Regions from separate parts of the Kitasatospora sp. GP30 genome, predicted to be linked through region 1. Evidence: riboswitches for the same ligand, from Rfam matches in the RefSeq annotation. Region 1 holds a riboswitch; each other region holds the start of a gene.
The links. A riboswitch is a leader RNA that binds a small molecule or an ion and turns the genes downstream of it on or off. The one in region 1 is predicted to bind cyclic di-AMP.
Positions count from the first base shown of each region.

Region 2: linked by a shared signal. The riboswitch ahead of P3T35_RS39730 (glycoside hydrolase family 16 protein) and the one ahead of P3T35_RS34690 (M23 family metallopeptidase) in region 1 are both predicted to bind cyclic di-AMP.
Region 3: linked by a shared signal. The riboswitch ahead of P3T35_RS05460 (NlpC/P60 family protein) and the one ahead of P3T35_RS34690 (M23 family metallopeptidase) in region 1 are both predicted to bind cyclic di-AMP.

Region 1 is NZ_JARZAH010000043.1:30,684-37,471, forward strand. Features, by position in the region: gene P3T35_RS34660 (TetR/AcrR family transcriptional regulator) at 1-517, opposite strand, end outside; gene P3T35_RS34665 (VOC family protein) at 611-994, shown strand; gene P3T35_RS34670 (dihydrofolate reductase family protein) at 1,099-1,695, shown strand; gene P3T35_RS34675 (sensor domain-containing protein) at 1,692-2,381, opposite strand; gene P3T35_RS34680 (GNAT family protein) at 2,446-3,042, opposite strand; gene P3T35_RS34685 (hypothetical protein) at 3,086-3,997, shown strand; gene P3T35_RS34690 (M23 family metallopeptidase) at 3,999-4,892, opposite strand; cyclic di-AMP (ydaO/yuaA leader) riboswitch at 4,906-5,075, opposite strand; gene P3T35_RS34695 (YiaA/YiaB family inner membrane protein) at 5,241-5,528, shown strand; gene P3T35_RS34700 (alpha/beta hydrolase) at 5,632-6,474, shown strand; gene P3T35_RS34705 (TetR-like C-terminal domain-containing protein) at 6,474-6,788, shown strand, end outside.
Region 2 is NZ_JARZAH010000076.1:1,818-8,605, forward strand. Features, by position in the region: gene P3T35_RS39710 (phenolic acid decarboxylase) at 1-242, opposite strand, end outside; gene P3T35_RS39715 (DUF1059 domain-containing protein) at 421-615, shown strand; gene P3T35_RS39720 (class I SAM-dependent methyltransferase) at 838-1,899, shown strand; gene P3T35_RS39725 (ribonuclease) at 2,015-2,410, opposite strand; cyclic di-AMP (ydaO/yuaA leader) riboswitch at 2,706-2,839, shown strand; gene P3T35_RS39730 (glycoside hydrolase family 16 protein) at 2,842-4,182, shown strand; gene P3T35_RS39735 (hypothetical protein) at 4,193-4,621, opposite strand; gene P3T35_RS39740 (IclR family transcriptional regulator) at 4,657-5,436, opposite strand; gene aceB (malate synthase A) at 5,566-6,788, shown strand, end outside.
Region 3 is NZ_JARZAH010000002.1:465,208-471,995, reverse strand. Features, by position in the region: gene P3T35_RS05465 (C40 family peptidase) at 1-1,060, opposite strand, end outside; gene P3T35_RS05460 (NlpC/P60 family protein) at 1,238-2,329, opposite strand; cyclic di-AMP (ydaO/yuaA leader) riboswitch at 2,333-2,485, opposite strand; gene P3T35_RS05455 (NlpC/P60 family protein) at 2,802-3,827, opposite strand; gene P3T35_RS05450 (NYN domain-containing protein) at 4,027-5,436, opposite strand; gene P3T35_RS05445 (hypothetical protein) at 5,550-5,795, opposite strand; gene P3T35_RS05440 (rhomboid family intramembrane serine protease) at 5,967-6,740, shown strand; gene P3T35_RS05435 (Lrp/AsnC ligand binding domain-containing protein) at 6,737-6,788, shown strand, end outside.

The DNA of each region.
Region 1 (6,788 bases):
AGTCCAGCAGGTGGGTGAGGGCGGCGTCCATCTCGATGTCGTCCAGCCCGAGCCCTTCGAAGGCGGCCAGCTCGTGCTCGTACTTGGTCATCAGGCCCGGGCCGAGCGGCGGCCGGGTGGCGGCCAGGCCGATCACCCAGGGGTGGGCGAGCAGCAGCTCGCGGTTCTCGGCGGCCACGGCGGCCACCCGGGTGCGCCAGGCGGTGGCGGCGGGGTGGGCGGTGCGGGGCATCCGCAGGTAGACGGCGTCCAGCATCAGGTCGAGCAGCTCGGCCTTGCCCGGCACGTAGGTGTAGAGCGTCATCGGGGTGACGCCGAGCCGCTGGGCGATGGCCCGCATGGTGAGCGCGTCCAGCCCTTCGCGGTCGGCCAGTTCGACGGCGGTGTCGACCACCGTGTCCACGCTGAGCTGCTGCTTGGGTCCGCGCGCCGCCACGCCGTGCCCGGGTTCGCGCCACAGCAGTTCCAGGGTGCGCACCGGGTCGCCTGCGCCACTGCGGTCCTTCGCCTTCGCCATGGGGACATCTTCTCGCAAGCCCTGGCGCTATTCTCTGTACGTTGTATAGAGTACTGCGTACAGAGTTCATGACCGAGCTTGGGAGAGCTTCAGATGCAGGTCACCAACACCGCCATCTGCTTCACCGTCGACGATGTCGCCGGCTCCGCCGCCTTCCTGGCCAGGCACTTCGGCTACCAGGAGGCGATGTCCGCCGACGGCTTCGTCTCCCTGACCCGGAACGACACGGCGGGCGTGATCTTCCTGCGCCGGGGGCTGGAAGTCCTCCCGGCCGACTTCCGGGACCAGCGCGCGGCCGGCACGATCCTGGCCCTCACCGTCGCCGACCTCGACGCCGAGTACGCCCGACTCCAGTCCGAGGGCGCCCCGATCACCCTCCCGCTGCTCGCGGAGGAGTGGGGCGAGCGCCTCTTCCAGGTCACCGACCCCAACGGCGTGGTGATCGAACTGCTGGACCGGGCCGGGGCCGTGCAGTGAGCGGATGTGAGTCGGATCACCGGATCCGATGCGCCGCGAGCGATGATTTCCGGGTGAGGACGGGGTCTTCATTGCCGTAGGGCCGCAGACGAGGAGGCAGTGGGATGCGCGTGGTGGTCAGTGAGTTCATCAGCCTGGACGGGGTCGTGCAGGCGCCGGGTGGACCGCAGGAGGATGTGGACGGGGGGTTCGCGCACGGGGGCTGGTCCCATGCGTTCTTCGATCCCGAGGTGGTGGGCGGGGCGTTCGCGGCGGGGCTGGAGAAGGCTGAGGCGCTGCTGTTCGGGCGGCGGACCTGGCAGACCATGGCGGCGGCGTGGCCCGAGCGGGCCGGGGATCCGTTCGCGGACCGGATGAACTCGCTGCGCAAGTACGTGGTGACCGGCACGCTCGGCGATTCCGAGCTGACCTGGCACAACACCGTGCGGATCGACGCGGCGCGGGCCGTCGAGGAGATCCGCGCGCTGCGGGCGGCCGACGGCGGGGAGTTGGCGATGATGGGGAGCCCGACGCTGGTGCGGGCGCTGCTGGGCGAGGGCCTGGTGGACCAGTTGACGCTGATCCAGATGCCGGTGATCCTCGGCGGCGGCAAGACGATCTTCCCGGCGGACGGCGGCAAGCGGCGCTTCGAGCTGGTCTCGTCGGTCGCCGCCAAGACGGGGGCGGTCGTCAGCACCTACCGCCCGGCGCAGGAGGGCTAGGACGACCAGTCCGCCAGCAGCGCGCGGGCCGCGCCGCGCGAGACGTTGGTCAGCAGGTGGGTGGCCCAGGCGGCCAGGAGGAGCAACCCGATCCCGACCAGCGAGGCGCGGGTCACCTGCCAGAACGACGCGATGTAGTAAGCGTGGTGGACGTGGTGGGCGTCGGTGTAGTCGAAGAGCCGGTAGCCGGGCCAGCCCACGTAGGTCGGGAACACCCAGTTCCAGACCGGCAGCGTGGCCAGCGCCAGCCCGGTGCTCCACAGGGTGACGGCGACGCAGAAGCTGAACACCCGCCAGGGGAACATCAGCACCTGGTACCCGACCGCCCGCCACCCCGCGCCGTCCCGCAGCCGCGCGCCGACCCGCCCCCAGAAGCCGGCCCCCTCGGGCACGGCCACCGGGGCGGGCGCGGCCAGCGGCAGGCCCAGCTGCCGGTGCACCCGGTGGAGCTCCAGCCGGCCCAGGCCCCGGGCGCCGGCCAGCAGCAGGGCGAGCACCGGCAGGCCGACCACCGTGACCAGGGTGCCGGCGCCGATCGAGAACAGGGCGACCACCCAGGTGAAGCCGATGATCGCGGTGACCAGCGAGGTGCAGATGTAGCCGAGTTCGCGGAACGTCCGGTGGCCGTACGGGGCGCGCCGGGCCGACGGGGTAGTGGCCGTGGTCGCGAAGGTCGTCGTCGTCATGCCTCCACCCTGCCGGGGCGGGCGCCGCGCGGTAATGCGGCTGCCCGGCGAACCCGGGGTGGGGTTAACCCCCCGCTGCCCCGCCCACCGTGGTGCCGCCCGGGCTCCACTCGTGCTCCAGCAGCGAGTACTGCAGCGCGTCGTGCCACTCGCCGCGCAGGTGGAGGTCGTCGCGGATCCGGCCCTCCAGCTGGAAGCCGACCTTGCGCAGCACCCGGGCCGACGCGAGGTTGGCCGGATCCAGACGGGCGGCCAGCCGGTGCAGCCCGAGCTCGCCGAAGGCGAAGTCGCACAGCATCCGGGCGATCTCGGTGGCGTACCCGAGCCCCCAGGCGTCCCGCCGCAGCGCGTACCCGATGAACGCCGCGCGCTGCGCCTCGGTTCCCTCGATGCCGAGCACCGCGTTGCCGAGCGGCACGGCGTCCTCGCCGTCCTCGGTCAGGGTGGCGGCCATCCGGAAGACGGTGCGCGGCTGCTTCTCCGCCTCGTCCAGGTAGAGCGCGACCTGGTCGGCGCAGTCCTCCCGGTCGCGCGGCTCGAACGAGAGGTAGCGGGCGGTCTCCGGATCGCCGAAGATCGCGTGCAACGCGTCGATGTCGCGCGGCACATGGTGGAACTCACGGATGGTGAGCCGTGGCCCGGTGAGCAGGACGGGGTGCATGGCACGTACGGTAGTGCCCGCCGAAGCGGTTACCGTACCGGTCATGGACGACGAGAACCTGCGGCTGGCACCCCGGCCGCACACCGCTGAGCTGCTGCGTTGGGCTGCCGAGCAGGGTCTCGACCCAGTGCCGGAGGGTCCGCTGAACGCGGTCCTGGCGCTGCTCGAACTGGGTGACGCCCGGATGTACGACGGCTTCCCCGAGCTCACCTCCGCGCTGGTGCAGGAGCTGCTCTACGAGCGGATCCACCTGTATGTGCAGCCCGCCCCGGACGAGGACCCGCTGGCCTACGGCGCCGCCGTCCGACTGCTGATCGACCACCAGCGGGCGGCCCGGCGGTTGAACGCCAAGCGGCAGCAGCGGCTGCACGAGGAGGCCGAGTGGCAGGGCGAGCTGCTGGCCGGGCTGCTGCGCCAGCCGCACCTGCTGACCTGGCCCCGGCTGTACACCCTGCTGCTGCGCGCCGCCGGGGTGGACACCGCCGACGAGAACGCGGTGCGGGCCTGGCTGGACTGGTTCCGGGTGCTCGATCCGCACGACCGGATCGCGGTGCTCGCCGAACTCACGGAGCTGGAGCAGCCGGAGGGCGTGGACGGCTGGACCGAGGGCGTGCTGCTGTCGATCGGCATGGCCACCGACGGCGCCCGGCTGCTGGTGGAGGACCACCTGAAGCAGCGCAGCTACCGCAACCTGGCCGATCTGACCGCCCTTGGCCTCCCGATGCCCGCCGAACTGGCCGGCGACCTCCCCGAGTTCGAGGCGGCGGTGCAGGCCGAGGCGGTGCGGCTGCTCGGGCAGTGGACGGTTCCCGGGCTGCCGGAGCTGCTGCTGACGGAGTATCAGGACCTGGCGCCCGAGCCGGGCGCCGCCGAGGTGGACCAGTACATCGTCAAGCGCGGCCTGGTGGAGCTGCCGGACATCGGGCAGTGGGACGGCACCGCCGAAGGCGAGTGAGCTAGTCGGTGACCCCGTGCGCCTGCAGCCAGGCCAGCGCGTCGTCCGGGGCGCCGCCGCCCGGGCGGACCTCCAGGTGCAGGCGCGGGCCGGTGGCGCGGCTGCCGGTGGCGCCGACCTGGCCGAGCACGGCGCCCGGGGCCAGCTCCCCGCCGGTGGCGGAGATCGAGGCGAGGTGGCAGTACCAGAGCTCGGTGCCGTCCGGCAGGGTCTGGATCACCCGGTAGCCGTAGCGGCCGGACCAGCCGGCCGAGCTGACGGCGCCGGCGGTGATCGCGCGCACCGGCGTGTGGGCGGGCGCGGAGATCTCGACGCCGGTGCGCAGCTGCACCCAAGGGGTGGCGGCCGGGGTGTCGACGGTGTAGCCGGGCAGCGGGGAGACGGCGGCCGGCTGCTCGGCGGGTGCGGCCATGGCGGCTTCGGAGGCCTCGGCGGGAGCCGCCGGCTGCTCGGTGCGGGTGGCCTGCTCGGTGGCGGCCGCCTGCTGGGCGGCCCGCTTGGCGGCTGCCTCCTGCGCGGCGGCCAACCGGGCCGCCTCCTGCCGGGCGCTCTCCTGGTGGGCAGCGCCCTGGCCGGCCGTCAGCTGGTCGGCGTCCTCGCCGTCCTCGGCGCCCGGGGCGCCGTCGGCCTGCTGCTGGATGCGGGCGGCCAGCGCCAGCCCGGGGTCCGCCTGGTCGGGCGCGCTCACCGCGGGCGCGGCGCTCGTCGGGGCGGCGGCCGCGGCGGCGGTGGCGGTGAAGCCGGTGGCGCCGAGGGCGGCGGCCATCGCGGTGACTCCGAGCACCGGGGCGCTGGTGCGGGTCTGCTTGGGCAGCCGGTGGCGGGCGGTGTCGTCGGGCGCGTCGGGGTGGTCGAGCAGGCCGCTGTTGCCATGCGGGGTGTGCGTCAACGCCACGGGGGGCGCGCTCCTTTCCTTCCCTCGCGCCTACCGGGTTAGCTGACGGGTTCGGAGCGGAAGGTCTCCTACCGAGCGGCCCCGGCCGTGGCCGGGATCGCTCCGATTCACCCCAAGGAACGGTGGTTCCCCGGCTCCCGACCTGCGGTTGAGGCAGGCCTGCGGATTAGGCGACGCGCACGGTGCCGTCAGGGTACGGCGTTTCCGACCGCGCTGCGTTATCAAACGTTAATCCTAGGAGCTCCTGATTCCAAGCCGCCCCCGTGGGATTGACCGCCCCTCACGCTGAGTGCCGAACTGAGTACGCGTACTCAGGTGCCGCGCACCGGAGTTGGCGATCCTTCACACATGACTTCCTCGGTGCAGCCGCGTACCACGTCCGCCTACTACGTCCAGGCGATCCTCTCCTTCGCCCTTGCCGGCAGCGGACTCGCGATCGGCATCGCCTATCTGCCGGTCAGCGCATGGGTGCGCGCCTTCCTCGCGCTCGGCGCGCTCTACACCGTGACCTCGGCGTTCACCCTGGCCAAGGTGATCCGGGACCGCCAGCAGGAGGGCGAGGTGGTCAACCGGGTCGACCAGGCGCGCCTGGAGAAGCTGCTCGCCGAGCACGATCCGTTCCGGGTGGAGTCCTGATGCCACTGGCCGTCCAGGGGTTGACGGCTAAGGCTATTAGCCATAGCTTTGTGGGTGTCGGCAGCAGCCGGCACCCACCGATCCCGGTCAGGAGGCCCGCGCCATGAACGCCACGAACGCCACCAGCACCGCCCCGCAGACCCAGTACCTCCGACTCCCCGGCGGCACCCTCGCCTTCGACGACACTCCGGGCACCGGCGGCGGCGCCCCGGTGCTGCTGCTCCCCGGGATGCTCCAGGACCGGGCCCTGTTCCGGCACCTGCGCCCGCTGCTCGCCGCGGCCGGCCACCGGGTGATCACCATGGACCTGCGCGGCTGGGGCGAGTCCTCGATCGACTGGGACGACTACAGCCCGGCCTCGGCGGCCGCGGACGCCATCGCCCTCCTCGACCACCTGAAGATCGACAAGGCCGTGCTGGTCGGCCACTCCTACTGCGGTGCCAGCGTGGTCCGGGTCGCCGCCGACGCGCCGGAGCGGGTGGCCGGGATCGTGCTGATGAACGCCTTCATCGAGAAGGTCCCGGCCACCGCCTTCGAGAAGGCCATGGTCAAGACCCTCGGCTCGGCCGTGCTGGCCTTCCCCAAGGTCTGGGGCTACTACCTGAACAAGGTGGCCTACCCGGGCGGAGTGACCGAGGAGATCGCCGCCTACAACGCCGGCCTGGTCGCCGACCTGCGCACCCCGGGCCGCCGCAAGGCCACCCGCGGCCAGGTGTTCGGCGACTCGGCGCCGATCGGCTGGAGCACCGGGGTGAACGTCCCGACCCTGGTGGTGATGGGCAGCAAGGACCCCGACTTCCCCGACCCGGAGCTGGTGGCGGGCCGTCAGGTGGCCGCGCTGAACGGCCGTAAGGTGATGATCGACGGCGCCGGTCACTACCCGCAGGCCCAGTTCCCGCAGGCCACCGCCGACGCCCTGCTCCCGTTCCTGAAGGAGGTGGCCTGATGCCCCGTGCCGGACTCAACCCGGACGCCGTGGTCGACCACGCCCTGGCCCTGATCGACGAGGACGGGCCGGACGCCCTGACCCTGGCCGCCGTCGCCGCCAGGGCCGGGGTCGCCGCTCCCTCGCTCTACAAGCACGTGCCGGGCGGACTGGCCGGACTGCGCCGACTGATCGCCATCCGGGTCACCACCGACCTGGCCGGGGAACTGCGCCGGGCGATCGCCGGGCAGCACGGCGAGCCGGCGGTGACGGCGCTGATGCAGGCCTACCACTCCTACGCGATGACCTATCCGCTGCGGTACGCGGCGCTGCCG
Region 2 (6,788 bases), on a different contig from region 1:
AGGTCCATCACATGGCTGACCGTGATCCCGGTCTGCTCGGTCCAGCTCACGAAGTAGATCTGCGGCGCGACCTCGGCGACCTTCAGCTCGACGTCCTCCCACTGGCCGGCCGACTCGCCCAGCCCCTCCCAGTGCAGTCGCTTGCCGTCGGCCGAGTAGGCGTTGCGGAAGACGGCTCCGTTGTCGACCTGGAAGAGGTACGTCCGCCCGGCGAAGGCGGGCAGGGCAGCGGTCTCGCTCATGGCGGGGGAGTTCTCCGGTCGGAAAAAGTCGCGGTTGTGGGACTCCTCCCACGCTATCGGAATGGCGCTGCGGAGGGAGAATGGTGACGCGACACGCGCGTGCCGCGGCCCGTCGGCCGTCCGGCCAGCCGGTGGCCCTCCGGTGGGTGCGGCGGCGTGCCGGGTCGGGAGGTCCACCATGCGCAAGGTCGCCGACTGTCGAGAGTTCCCCAGCGAGAGCAACTGCACGCTGTGCATCACCGGCGAGGAGGAAGAGGTGGTCCGTGCCGCCGCCGAGCACGCGGTCTCGGTGCACGGACACCAGGAAAGCAAGGAGCTGCGCGACCAGATCCGCGCGACGCTCAAGGACGAGCTGGTGCTCCAGCACACCTGAACCCGGACAGGCATGCCTGAACACGGGCACACGTGAACACACGTCCATGCCTGGACATGCGTTCGTCCATGCCTGGACATCCGTCGAGCCGCCCCCGCCGCCTACAGGAGTCCTACCGGAGTCCTGCGGGAGCTTCCGTATGGCCGGGGCGGTACGGGTCTGCTGGACTGGAGGTGCGCCGAGGAGGTGGTCACAGTGGCCGAGGACGCCAGGGGCGGCGCGATGAATTCCGCCGAGGAGGACCAGGCGATGGAGTTCCTGGTGCGGGTCGTCACGGATGCCGGGGCGGCCGTCGCAGGGCTCTGCACCGCGCTTGGCGACCGGCTCGGGCTCTACACCGCGATGGCCGGCGCCGGTCCGATGACCAGCGCCCGGCTGGCGGAGCTGACCGGTCTCCAGGAGCGCTACGTGCGCGAGTGGCTGGCCGCCCAGGTGGCCGGGGAGTACGTGGAGTACGACGCGGCGAACGACACCTACCTGCTCCCGGACGCGCACGCCGCAGTGCTCGCCTACCCGGAGGTCCCGACCTATGCCGGCGGATTCTTCACGCTCCTGCAGGCGCTGTACGCGACCGAGGACTCGCTGCTGGAGGCGTTCCGCACCGGGAGCGGGGTCGGTTGGGAGCAGCACAGCAGCGCGCTGTTCTCCGGTACCGCCAAGTTCTTCCGTCCCGGTTACGCGGGCGCACTGGTGCCGGAGTGGATCCCGGCGATGAACGGCACCGAGCGGAAGCTGCGGAACGGCGGCCGGGTGGCCGACGTGGGCTGCGGCTACGGCTACTCGACGCTGCTGATGGCGCGCGCCTATCCCCGGTCGCGGTTCCACGGCTTCGACTTCCACCAGCCGTCGATCGAGGCGGCGCGGGCGATCGCCGCCGAGCAGCGCCTCGCTGAACGGGTCGACTTCCAGGTGGCTACGGCCCAGGACTTCCCAGGCAGCGGATATGACCTGATCACCTTCTTCGACTGCCTGCACGACATGGGCGACCCGGGCGCGGCTCTGCGCCACGCCGAGCAGGTCCTGGCCGACGGCGGGAGCTGCATGATCGTCGAGCCCAACGCCTCCGCGGACGTCACGGCCAACGCCAATCCGATCGGCCGGGCGCTGACCGCTGCCTCCGTCGCGGTCTGCCTGCCCTCGGCGCTGGCCCAGCAGGGGCCGACGGCACTGGGCAACCACGCCGGTGAGGATGTCATGCGGCACCTCGCCGACGACGCCGGGCTGCATCACTGGAGGCTCGCCGCCGAGAGTCCGGTGAACCGTGTGTACGCCGCGAGCAGGTAGCCGGAGCCAGGGGGACCGGGTGTACACCGCGAGCAGGTGGCCGTACGAGCGGTCCAGCCCCTCCCGAACCGCCTCGGGAGGGGCTGGACCGTGCCGTAGCCCGGTCAGCAGGTGATCAGCAGGTGAAGTCGATCAGGTAGAACGTGGAGTAGTGGTCGGAGGTGTAGTAGTCCTCCTGGTCACCCTCGCCGGTGATGATTCTGCGGGCACCGCGGGTGGAGATGCCCGGGGTGACCACGGTGTACTCGTGGTAGTAGCCGTAGGACTGGGCCGGCAGGACGCCCTCGCGGTTCTGGAAGACCACGCCGTCCTGGGAGTACGGGAACGGGCCGCCGTTGGCGATCTCGTTCAGAGTGTCGTCGGCCTGCTGGGGGAGGGCGCTCTGGCAGATGTTGCCGCTCACATCGGCGTGGGCGTCGGTGGCGACGAGAACGGTGGGGGCCAGGGTGAGCAGGCCGACGGTCAGCACGGACGCGGTACGCGACTTCAACGCGCGTAGAAGAGTCTGCATGTGCAGCAGTCTGGAGTCCTGGGAGCTTCCTGGGAAGGTGTCGCGCAAGACTTCATGTCCACGTAACTTGCCTGCTGCGCAGGCTACTTGTGGGCGTCGCCGACGGGGGCGGCAGGGGTCGGTGTGACCCTTGCGACACTTCTTAAACATTGTTAATGATCACATCATCTGCCTAGCCTGCACGCGTTCGCCGACTCCGGCGGATCCATCGTCGGGACGCCGAGTCCTGCCTGCCCGACGGCGGTGACCACAGCATCGCCATGGGCAGGAGCGGGGGACCCAGTAGTGCCGCGACTCTGCTCGCACGCCCAAGTGGTGTGCGGGGTGCGCCGCGGCTAGGGGTGAGGCCGTCCGCTCCCGCGAGCGACGGCCGGGCACAGTGCGGCCCGAACCCGACAGCTAACTCCGCAGGCGTCGCACGAGGAACTGCCGTGATCCCTGCCGCCACCCCAGCCCGCCTCGGCATCGTCGCCGGCGCCCTGGGTCTGCTCGCCGTGCCGATGGTCGGCCAGGTCAACGCCTGGGCCAGCCCTGCCGCCGCGCCGACCGTCACCCAGGACCGCCTGACCCCGACCAGCGCCGCCACCAACGCCAACGTCACCGCCGACCTGACCGTGCACTCCAGCTCCTGCTTCACCGTGAAGAAGCTCGGCGTCGGCGTGCGCGACGCGGCCGGCCACAACCTCGACTTCCCCGGCTCGCACAGCAATGTGCAGCTCTGCCCGGGCGGGGTCTCGATGACCACCGGCGCCCGCAGCTTCCCGATCGGCAGCTACACCGTCTTCGGCTACTACCAGGACCAGGCCGGTGCCTGGCACAACCTGGCGAGCAAGCAGCTCACCGTTGCCAAGACCGCCCCGGCGCCGACCCCGGCGCCCAAGCCCGCGCCGGCCCCGACTCCCGCACCCAAGCCGACGCCGACCCCGGCGCCCAAGCCCGCGCCGACCCCGGCCCCGGCCCCGGCGCCCAAGCCCGCGCCGGCCCCGGCGCCCGGCTCCACGCCCACCCCGGCCCCCACTCCCGTCCCGTCCACGCCTCCGTCCCCCTCGGCCCCGGCCTCGCCGATCGCCGGCAAGTCGCTGGCCTGGTCGGACGAGTTCAACGGCAGCAGCGTGGACACCAACCGCTGGAACGACACCACCAGCGGCGCCTACCACTACGGCACCCACAACCCCAACGACAACAAGCTCGACTGGCTCGACCCGTCCGCGGTCACCATCGCCAACGGCGACGCCACCTTCACCGCCACGCCCAGCACCAAGGTCCTGGAGAACGGCGACAAGGCCTGGAACACCGGTCTGCTCACCACCCAGAAGTCCCCGCAGAACTTCCAGGTGCACACCGGCGACTACGCCGAGACCCGGGTGCAGCTGCCGACCCAGCAGGGCGCCTGGGCGTCGTTCTGGACCTGGGAGAACGGCAACACCGCGCTGGGGACCAGCCACGGTGAGATCGACTCCTTCGAGTACCACCCCGACAACCCGAACGTGCTGGAGCTGACCAACCACGTCAACACCGCCTACATGGGGTTCAGGGACGCCAACGCGATCAAGCCGGGCGCGTGGGTGACCGTCGGCACCTACTACGGCGCCAACTCGGTCGACTGGTACGTCAACGGCGTCAAGGTCTTCTCCGACGGCAAGGGCGTCGGCCAGAACTGGTCGGCCAGCCTGATCCTGGACCTGTCCGTCAGTGCGGGCAAGTACCACCCCGCGCCGTCGACTTCGACCCCGATCACCATGGCGGCCGACTACGTGCGCGTCTACCGCTGACGCCGGCCGGTTACCGGACGACCCGGACCACGAACGACCCCGTGTCGTTCGAGTGGTCCGGGTCGTTCGCGCTCTGCACCTCAACCCGCCCGCCGGTGAGGGTTCCTGACGCGCCGTCGGAAATCCGGATCGGCACCAGCGCGGTCGCCGACCGCAGCGCCCCGAGCCCGGCCGGGAAGCTGCAACGGACCACGGTGCCAAGGAGGTCGGGGGTGCAGTCGGTCGGGAAGTACGGCCCGACGGCATGGGTCCGGGCGGGCAGCCGGACCGTCACGGTGAACTTCCCGGCTACATCGGGCCCGTTGTTGGCCAGGAGGGCGCGAACCGTGGTGGTGCCGCCGGGCGGGGCCGGATCCGGGTCGAGCGGCACCACCATGAGATCGGCGGGGTGGCCGGCCAGCACGGCGGCGCTGAGCAGGGGCACGAGCAGCGAGCGCATGGCGTCACTCTAGGCCACCACGACTATTCGAAGCGTCAGGGCGCGAGCACGCTGCCGAGGCGTTCGGCGATTCCCTGCATCACGCTGACCAGTGGCTCGCCCCCGCTCTGCTCCTCCAGCGCCCGGATCCTGGCCTCCGGACCGGACACCGACAGCGCCGTCGGAGTCGGCGCGCCCGGCACCGCCACCGCGATGCAGCGCACCCCGATCTCCTGCTCCTGGTCGTCGATCACATAGCCGACCTCGCGGGCCTGGGCCAGCTGCGCGAACAGCTCGTCCCGGTCGGTGACGGTGAACTCGGTGTGCGCGGGCAGCGGTTGGCTGCCGAGCACGGTGCGGGCCTCCGTCTCGGGCAGCTGGGCGAGCAGCGCCTTGCCCACCCCGGTGCAGTGCGGCTGCACCCGGCGGCCGACCTCGGTGAACATCCGCATTGATCGGCGCGACTGCACCTGTCCGACGTAGACCACCTCGCCGCCTTCCAGCACGGCCAGGTTGGCGGTCTCGCCGGTGGCCTCCATGAGCTCGGCCAGATACGGCCGGGCCCAGCTGCCGAGCAGCCGGCCCGCGGTCTCGCCGAGCCGGATCAGCCGCGGGCCCAGGGTGTAGCGGCGCGCGCTGTCCTGCCGGACATACCCCTGCTGCGCGAGGGTACGTACCAGGCGGTGGATGGTCGGCATCGGCAGTCCGGAGCTGTTGGAGAGTTCGCTCAGGGTGGCGATGCCGCCGGTGTCGGCGAGCGCCTCCAGCAGCTGGAAGGCGCGCTCGACGGACTGGACGCCGCCGCCGGCGCGGTCGGGTGCTGAGCTGCTGGGCACGGCTTGAGTCCTCAACTCTCGGGGATCTGGGCTGGGGGAGTCTGGCGATCCGTCAACAAACCGTTGAAATTCTGTATCGCGGAAACTAGTCTCCACCTTACAGAATCGCCGTTCAAGGAGTGTCCTGCCATGGCTATCGACCAGGCTCCGGTCGTCACTGTCGCCGGCCCACGGGTCCCCCGCGCGGAGGAGGTGCTCACCGAGGAGGCCCGCGCCTTCATCGCCGGCCTCCATCGGGCCTTCGAACCACGCCGGCAGGAGCTGCTGGCCGGGCGCCGGCAGCGCCGGGCCGAGATCGCCCGGACCGGCTCCCTCGACTTCCTCCCCGAGACCGCCGACATCCGGGCCGGAGACTGGACGGTGGCCCCGGTGCCGCGGGCGCTCCAGGACCGCCGGGTGGAGATCACCGGCCCGACCGACCGCAAGATGGTGATCAACGCCCTCAACTCCGGCGCCAAGGTCTGGCTCGCCGACTTCGAGGACGCCACCTCGCCGACCTGGGAGGCCCTGGTCTCCGGTCAGCTCAACCTGATCGACGCCTTCGAGGGCCGGATCGACTTCACCTCCCCGCAGGGCAAGGAGTACAAGCTGTTGCCCGCCGACCAGTTGGCCACCGTGGTGGTCCGGCCGCGCGGCTGGCACCTGGACGAGCGCCACCTGCTGGTCGACGGCACCCCGGTGTCCGGCGCCCTCTTCGACTTCGGCCTCTACTTCTTCCACAACGCCCGGCGGCTGCTGGCCAAGGGCGAGACCGACCCCAACTCCGGGCCGTACTTCTACCTGCCGAAGACCGAGAGCCGCCTGGAGGCCCGGCTCTGGGACGACGTCTTCACCCACGCCCAGCGCGAACTCGGCATCCCGCACGGCACCATCCGGGCCACCGTGCTGATCGAGACCATCACGGCCGCCTTCGAGATGGACGAGATCCTCTACGAACTGCGCGACCACGCCGCCGGGTTGAACGCCGGCCGGTGGGACTACCTGTTCTCGATCGTCAAGAACTTCCGCGACGCCGGCGAGCACTTCATCCTGCCGGACCGCAACACCGTGGGCATGACCTCGCCGTTCATGGCCGCCTACACCCGCCTGCTGGTGCGCACCTGCCACCGGCGCGGCGCCCACGCGATCGGCGGCATGGCCGCGTTCATCCCGTCCCGCAAGGACCCGGAGGTCAACGCGGCGGCGCTGGAGAAGGTCAAGGCCGACAAGGACCGCGAGGCGGCCGGCGGCTTCGACGGCTCCTGGGTGGCCCACCCCGATCTGGTGCCGGTGGCCCGCGCCGGCTTTGACGCGGTGCTGGGGGAGCGGCCCCACCAGAAGGACCACCCGGGCACCGAACAGCCGGTCACCGC
Region 3 (6,788 bases), on a different contig from region 1:
CGACCGGCATCGCCGAGACACTCTCGTACCGCACCTGGGCTCCGGGGTGCGGGGCATGGATCACCGTGCCACCGCCGACGTACATGCCGACGTGGTGCATGTCCTTGAAGAAGATCACCAAGTCTCCCGGTTGCGCCTCGGCCAGGCTGATCCGCCGCCCCCCGAACGCCTGCGCCTGGGAGGTGCGCGGCAGGGTCACTCCGGCCTGCCGCCAGGCCCAGTACATCAGACCGGAGCAGTCGAAGGCATCGGGCCCGGTGGCTCCGTAGACGTAGGGCGACCCGAGCTTGCCCAGCGCGGCGGCCAGCGCGATGCCGGCGCGGTCCGAGGAGGGCGGCGCACTGCCCAGGTCGAGCCGGTCGGTGCCGCGGGTGGCGCGCTGCTCGGCCTCCCGCTCGTCCTGTGCGGCCAGCTGCGCCCGGTCGTCGGCGGTCAGGGTGCCGAGCAGGGCCTGGGCGCTCTTCAGCCGGTCCTGCAGCTGCTGCCTGCTCTGCGCCAGCGTGCTGCGGACCGCCTCCAGCTGGGCCAGCCGGGCGGTCGCCTCGGCGCGGCGCTGGTCCAGGGCGCGCTGCTGCTGCTGGAGCGTGCGCAGCGAGTCGGCCCGCTGCTCACCCGCCTGACCGAGGCTGCGGGCCTCGGCCAGGTAGCGGGTCGGGTCGCCGGAGAGCATCAGCTGCACGGCCGGGTCCATCCCGCCGGAGCGGTACTGGGCGGCGGCGATCTCGGCGAGCGCGGTGCGGGTCTCGGTGACCGCCTCCTGGTCCCGGGCCACCGCCGTCTGCAGCTCGGTCGCTTCGCGCTGCAGCCGCTTGGCATCGTCCTCGGCGGCGGTGGAGCGCTCCGACGCCTGCTCGGCCTCCGTGTAGAGCTGGTCGACCTGCGCCTTGACGCCGGCCCGGTCCGGTCCGGGGCCGCCGGGCGCCGCCTGCGCCGCGCCGCCCGCCGCTATCGCCAGCGCCGTGGTCGCGGCGGCGGTGACCGCCAGCACTCGGGAGAGCCGACGCTCGGCGCCCTGCTGGGGAGTGCGGCCCGGGAGCACCGGGCGTTGCGGCATCGTCATGGGCTGACGACTCCAATCGGCGGCGGAACAGATCCGCGCCGACGTTAGCGAGTCGGGACGGACGAGTCCAAACCCCCGCCGATACGAATATTTGACCAAGAATCGGACATTCAGCCGAAAGAGCCCGGCCCCCGAAGCGGGGACCGGGCTCTTTCCTGACGAACCGTCAGGGACGCGTCAGACGCGGATGATGGCCGCGATCGGCATCACCGTGGCGTTCTCGTAGTGCACGACCGCGCCGGTGTGCGGGGCGTGGATGATCTGCCCGCCACCCACGTACATGCCGACGTGGTGCTCGTCGGCGAAGTAGATGATCAGGTCGCCGGGCTGCGCGTTGGCGATGTCCGTGCCCACGTTGGTGCCGATCGTGGCCTGCTCCTCGGAGGTGCGCGGCAGCGAGACGCCGGCCTTCGCGTAGGCCCACTGCATCAGGCCCGAGCAGTCGAACGAGGACGGACCGGCGGCACCGTAGACGTACGGCGAGCCCAGCGCGGACTCGGCGGCGGCGATCGCGGCCTGCGCGTGCGAGCCGGCCGGGATGCTGCTCAGGTCGGTGCGGGAGCTGCCGCGGGAGGCGGCGTCCTGCTGGCTCGCCTGGTCCTGGGCCTTGGCGGCGGCGGCCTTGGCAGCGGCGGCGGCCTGGGCCTCCTGCGCGGCGATGGCCTGCTTCTGCTGCTCGGTCAGCGAGTTGAGCAGGTCCTGGGCGGCCTTCAGCTTGGCCTGGGCGTCATCCTTGGCGGACTTCAGCTGGGCGGTGGTGGAGTCCAGCTCGGCCAGCTTGCCGCTCGCGTCGGCCTTGTCCTGGTCGAGCTTGCGCTGCTCCTGCTGGAGCTCCTTCAGCGTCTCACCCTGGCTGGTGTTCAGCTGGTTGATCGAGCCGGCCTGATTGAGGAAGCTGTCCGGATTCGCGTTCAGCATCAGCTGAACCGTCGGGGATATCCCGTCGTTGGCGTACTGGTCGGCGGCCACACCGGCCAGGCCGTTCTGCAGGTTGGTCACCTGGTCCTGCTGCCGGGCCACCTGGTCCTGCAGGTCGCTGACCTGCTTCTGCAGCGTCTGCTGCTTGGACTGGGCCGTCATGTAGGCCTGGTTGGCCGCCTCGGCCTTCTGGTTGAGGTCGTCGACCTGGGTCTTCACCTGGTCCAGCGTCGGCGCCGGGTCGGCGTGCGCGCTGGTCTGGGTGGACAGGGCGACGGCGGTCGCCGCAGCAGCGGTCAGGATCGACGCGCGAGTTCGGCCGACGGGCTTGGGACGACGGTGGGACGCCACGAATCCTTCTTCCTCGGGCCGCCTACCGGGTGAGCTGACGGGTTCGGGCCGGAAGCATGCCCTACGACGCCTCACCGGCCCGCGGGCCGACCTGGCGCCGATTCACCCCGGAGGAACATGTGGTTCCCCGGCTCCGGTCCACAGCACCCCCGCAGGGACTCCCCTCGGGCCGTCAACTGCCCGGGCTGCTTTCCGAACTCGGCGGGACCTCCGCTGCCACCCGGGTCGGGTGATCGCCATCGCATCGGTCTGGAGCCGACCCTAGTAACAGGTCCGTGATGTGTTCAAATCCTTGTCGGAATTACTTACGAACTTTGACTGTCCGTGATAAGCGCATCACCCAGTGGTGACCAAGACGCAGACGAACAGGTGTCCCAGCTCACAGCACGGACCACGCGGGCCCGGACCCGCGCTGACCGACCCTCAGCAGGAGGGCCGGCCAGACGGATCGACGGGGAGTCAGCGGGTCGGATCAGACCCGGCGGATGGTCTTGATCGGGCCGATCGAGGCAGCGTCGGCGATCCGCACCACGTCACCGGTGTGCGGGGCGTGCACCACCTTGCCGTTGCCGATGTACATCCCGACGTGGTGCGCGTCGGCACCGTAGATCACCAGGTCGCCGGGCTGCGCGTCGGCCAGGCTGGGCACGGCGGTGCCGACCGTGGCCTGCTCCTGCGAGGTGCGCGGCAGCGAGACGCCGGCCTGCGCGTAGGACCACTCCATCAGGCCCGAGCAGTCGAAGGTGGTCGGGCCGGTGGCGCCCCAGACGTAGTAGTCGCCCAGCCGGGTCAGCGCCTGCTGCACCGCGCTGCCCGCGTAACCGCCGGCCTGCGGCAGGCCGATCGGCGTGCGGACGTCGCTGCGCGAGGCGTGGTCGCCGGCGGTGACCGCCGCCCGGTCGGCCGCGCTCAGCGAGGCCAGCAGCTGCTGCGCCGCCGCCAACTTGCCCTGCACATCGGTCTTGGCCGCGTTCAGCTCCTGGGTCGAGCGGTCCAGCTCGGCCAGCGTGTCGGCGGCTTCCTTCTTCTCCTGGTCCAGCTTGCGCTGCTGGTCCATGAGCGACTTCAGCGCGTCGGTCTCGGAGGTGGTGGCCATCTGCATGCTGGCCGTCTGGTCCAGGTAGGTCTGCGGGTTGGAGTTGAGCATCACCTGGACCGCGGGGTCGATCCCGCCGCTGCGGTACTGGTCGCCGGCCACCGCCGCCAGGCCGGACTCCAGGTCCGTCACCTGCTGCTGGGTGCGGGCCACCTGGTCCTGCAGCTGGGTGGCCTGCTGGCGCAGCTGGGTGGCGCGCTCGTTGGCCCCGTCGTACTTCTCGGACGCCGCCTCGACCTGCTGGTTCAGCCCGTCGATCTGCGTCTTGACGTCGTCCACCGACGGCTTGGGGTCGGCCCAGGCGCCGGGCTGCGCGGAGAGGGCGACCGCCGTCGCCGCAGCGGCGGTGAACACGTAGACCCGCGCACGACTCGGCTGCTTGGGACGGCGGTGGGACGCCACTGGACCGCTCCTTCTTCTGCCGACCGCCTACCTGATCGGGTGAGTGGCCGGAAAAATAGGTTTGACGCCGGACCCTACTGAACATCAGAACCCTGCGCTACTCCCCCGGCCGCGAACCACCTTCGGTCGAACGGCCTTTACCGGGCCTTCACCGGCGCTCGACTGGCGACGGTCGAACCGGCGGTAGGCGCACAGCGGCTCAGCTGCGCGCCAAGCGGTTGAGCAGCAGGACCGACGAGACGGGGCGCGCGCCGGCCTTCCGCACGCCGTCGGCCACCTCGCGGTCGGCCGAGACCACCACTACCGGACGGCCCTGCGGCTCGGCCCGGACCAGCTGGCGGATCAGCTCGTCCGCGGTCTGCCCGGTCCGGCTGAACCGCACCCGCACCCCGCGCGGCGGCGCCATGATCACCGGCACGTCCAGGTCCTGCCCGTCGAAGACGCAGGTCACCTCGGCCTGGGTGCGCTGCGCCAGCATCGCCAGGCCGCCGAGCAGCCGCAGCCGCTGCTGCTCCAGCGGCAGCGTCGGGTAGCCGGTTTTGGTCACGTTGTAGCCGTCCACCACCAGGTGGACCTGAGGAATCGCCAGCAGCTGGTCCAGCAGCGCCGGATCGTCCTCGGCCAGCCCGCGCCGGGCCACATCGTGCGGCGAGGCGGTGCCCGGCACCACCGCGTCCACCAGGTCGGCCGGATGCAGCTGGGTGACCGGGAGCGCCAGCTCGCGCTGCAACCCCTGAGCCGACTGCAGCACCGTGTCCAGCAGCAGCCGCAGTCGCATGTCGGCCACGCTGCGCCCCTCCCGGGCCGACCGGCGGCCGGACTCCAGGGTGCTCTCCAGCTCGGCCACCCGGTGGCGCAGCCGGCGGTTCTCGCTCTCCAGGCCGGTCCGCTCGGTGGCGGCCACCGCCTTGGCGCTGTCCAGCTCGCCCTGCAGCTTGCGGCTCTCCGCCTGGGCCCGGCGGGTGTCGCTCTCCAGACTGCGCACCTTCTTGCGCAGCGCCTCCAGCTCCCGGCGCACCCCCTCCCCCTCGGCGCGCTGGCGCTCCAGGTCGGCCCGGGCCAGCGCCTTGGTCGCGGCCAGCTCCTCCTGGAGCTTCTCCAGCAGCCGGGCGGCCTCGGCGGCCGCGTCGGCCACCTCGGCCCGCTCCGCCTGCTCGCCGGCCTCGGCCACCAGGCGGGTCCAGCCGCGGGTGCGCAGCAGGTAGGCGGCGGCGGCCACGTCCAGCGGCTCGGCGGCGCCCGGCACCTGGCCGGCCTCCAGGGCCGCCACCAGGTCCGGCTGGCCGGCCCGCAGGCGGTCCGCTATCCGGGTCCGGAACACCGGGTCCGCCTCCAGCGCCGCGGCCACCGCGGTGCCGGCGTACCGGGCGCGGCGGGCGGCGGTGAACTTGGCGTACGGGCGCAGGGTGGCCGGCAGTTCGGTGAGCGGCAGCCCGCCGAGCGCGTCGGCGGCCAGCCCCACCACCCGGCGGCGCACGCCCTCGGGGAGCGGGCGGTCCAGTTGCTCGGCCGGCCCGGCCCCGGCCTCGCTGGGGACGTCGGCCGGCAGCGGCTCACCGCCGGCGGGCTGGGGCCCCTCGGGCTCGGCGGCCTGACTCGCTGCGTCCATCGCGTCCTCGGCTCCGATCCCTGGTCTCCTGACACACCGCTCGGTGCAATTGTCTCGTGTGCGGCATGCCACGAACACCACGCACGACACGGCACCCTCGCGGGTCCAGGGTGTCAGGCTTCCTCGGCGGCGTCCGGCCGGGGCACCAGCTCCACCTGGTCGACCGCGTTGCACCAGCGGCAGCGCACCGACTCCAGGGTCTCGGTGAGCACCTCGCGCTCCTCCACCTGCGGCTCGCCGGCCAGGTCGAGGTGGACGAACTCGACGACCCGGGAGGACTTGGTCACGTCGAATCGGGTCAGATTGCCGCAGAGCGTGCAGCGCCAGCGGGTCTCGGCCGTGGGCACGGGGACAGGCATGGGGGTCCTCTCGATCGCTGGTCCGGAGCGGGTTCCGGCCAGGGCCCCAAGCCTAGGGCCTGAGCTGCCGGCGCCGGCCGCCGGACAGCGGACCGTCCACCTGCTGGACGGCTCACCCGCTCGCCGTACACCGGGGTGTCACCACTGGTGCGGCGCGGAATGGATCGGCTCATGCTCCCGACCCGAGCGCAGCCGGTGCCGCTGGTCTGCTACGTGCTGATCGCGGTGAACTGCCTGGTCTTCCTGGCCGGGCCGAGCGGGGTCAACCCGGCCTACGGCACCCAGCCCGCCGCCCGGGCCTGCGCGGCCCAGCGCTACCAGCAGCGCTGGGGTGCCATCCCGGCGGAGCTGCTGACCGACCGTCCGCTGACGCCCGCCCAGCTGACCCGGCTGGCACCGGTGCTGCCGGGCTGCCCACCGCAGCCCACCCCGGACAAGCTGCCCGCGGTCTCCGCGGTCAGCGCGCTCTTCGTGCACGGCGGCTGGCTGCACCTGCTGGGCAACATGCTCTTCCTCTTCGTCTTCGGCCCGGCGGTGGAGCAGCGGCTCGGGCGGGCCAGGTTCCTCCTCTTCTACCTGGCCGCCGGACTGCTGGCGACCTACGGCTACGCGGTCACCGCGCACTCGGGGGCGCAGGCGCTGCGGCCGCTGGTCGGCGCCTCGGGGGCGATCGCCGGGGTGCTGGGCGGGTACCTGCGGCTCTATCCGAAGGCCCGGGTGACCGCGCTGGTGCCGGTGCTGTTCTTCCTGCCGCTGCGGTTTCCGGCCTGGCTGGTACTGGGCCTCTGGTTCGCCATGCAGTGGTGGTCGGCGCGCCAGGGCGAGCCCGGGGTCGCCTACCTGGCACATGTGATCGGGTTCGCCGGCGGGTTCCTGGCCCTCTGGGCCCTGGGCCGCCGGGCCCGATACCCTGACCCCATCCCCCAACCAGGAGCCACGCCGTGATCACAGCCATTGTGCTCATCAAGACCAGCATCGACCGGACCCCCGAGA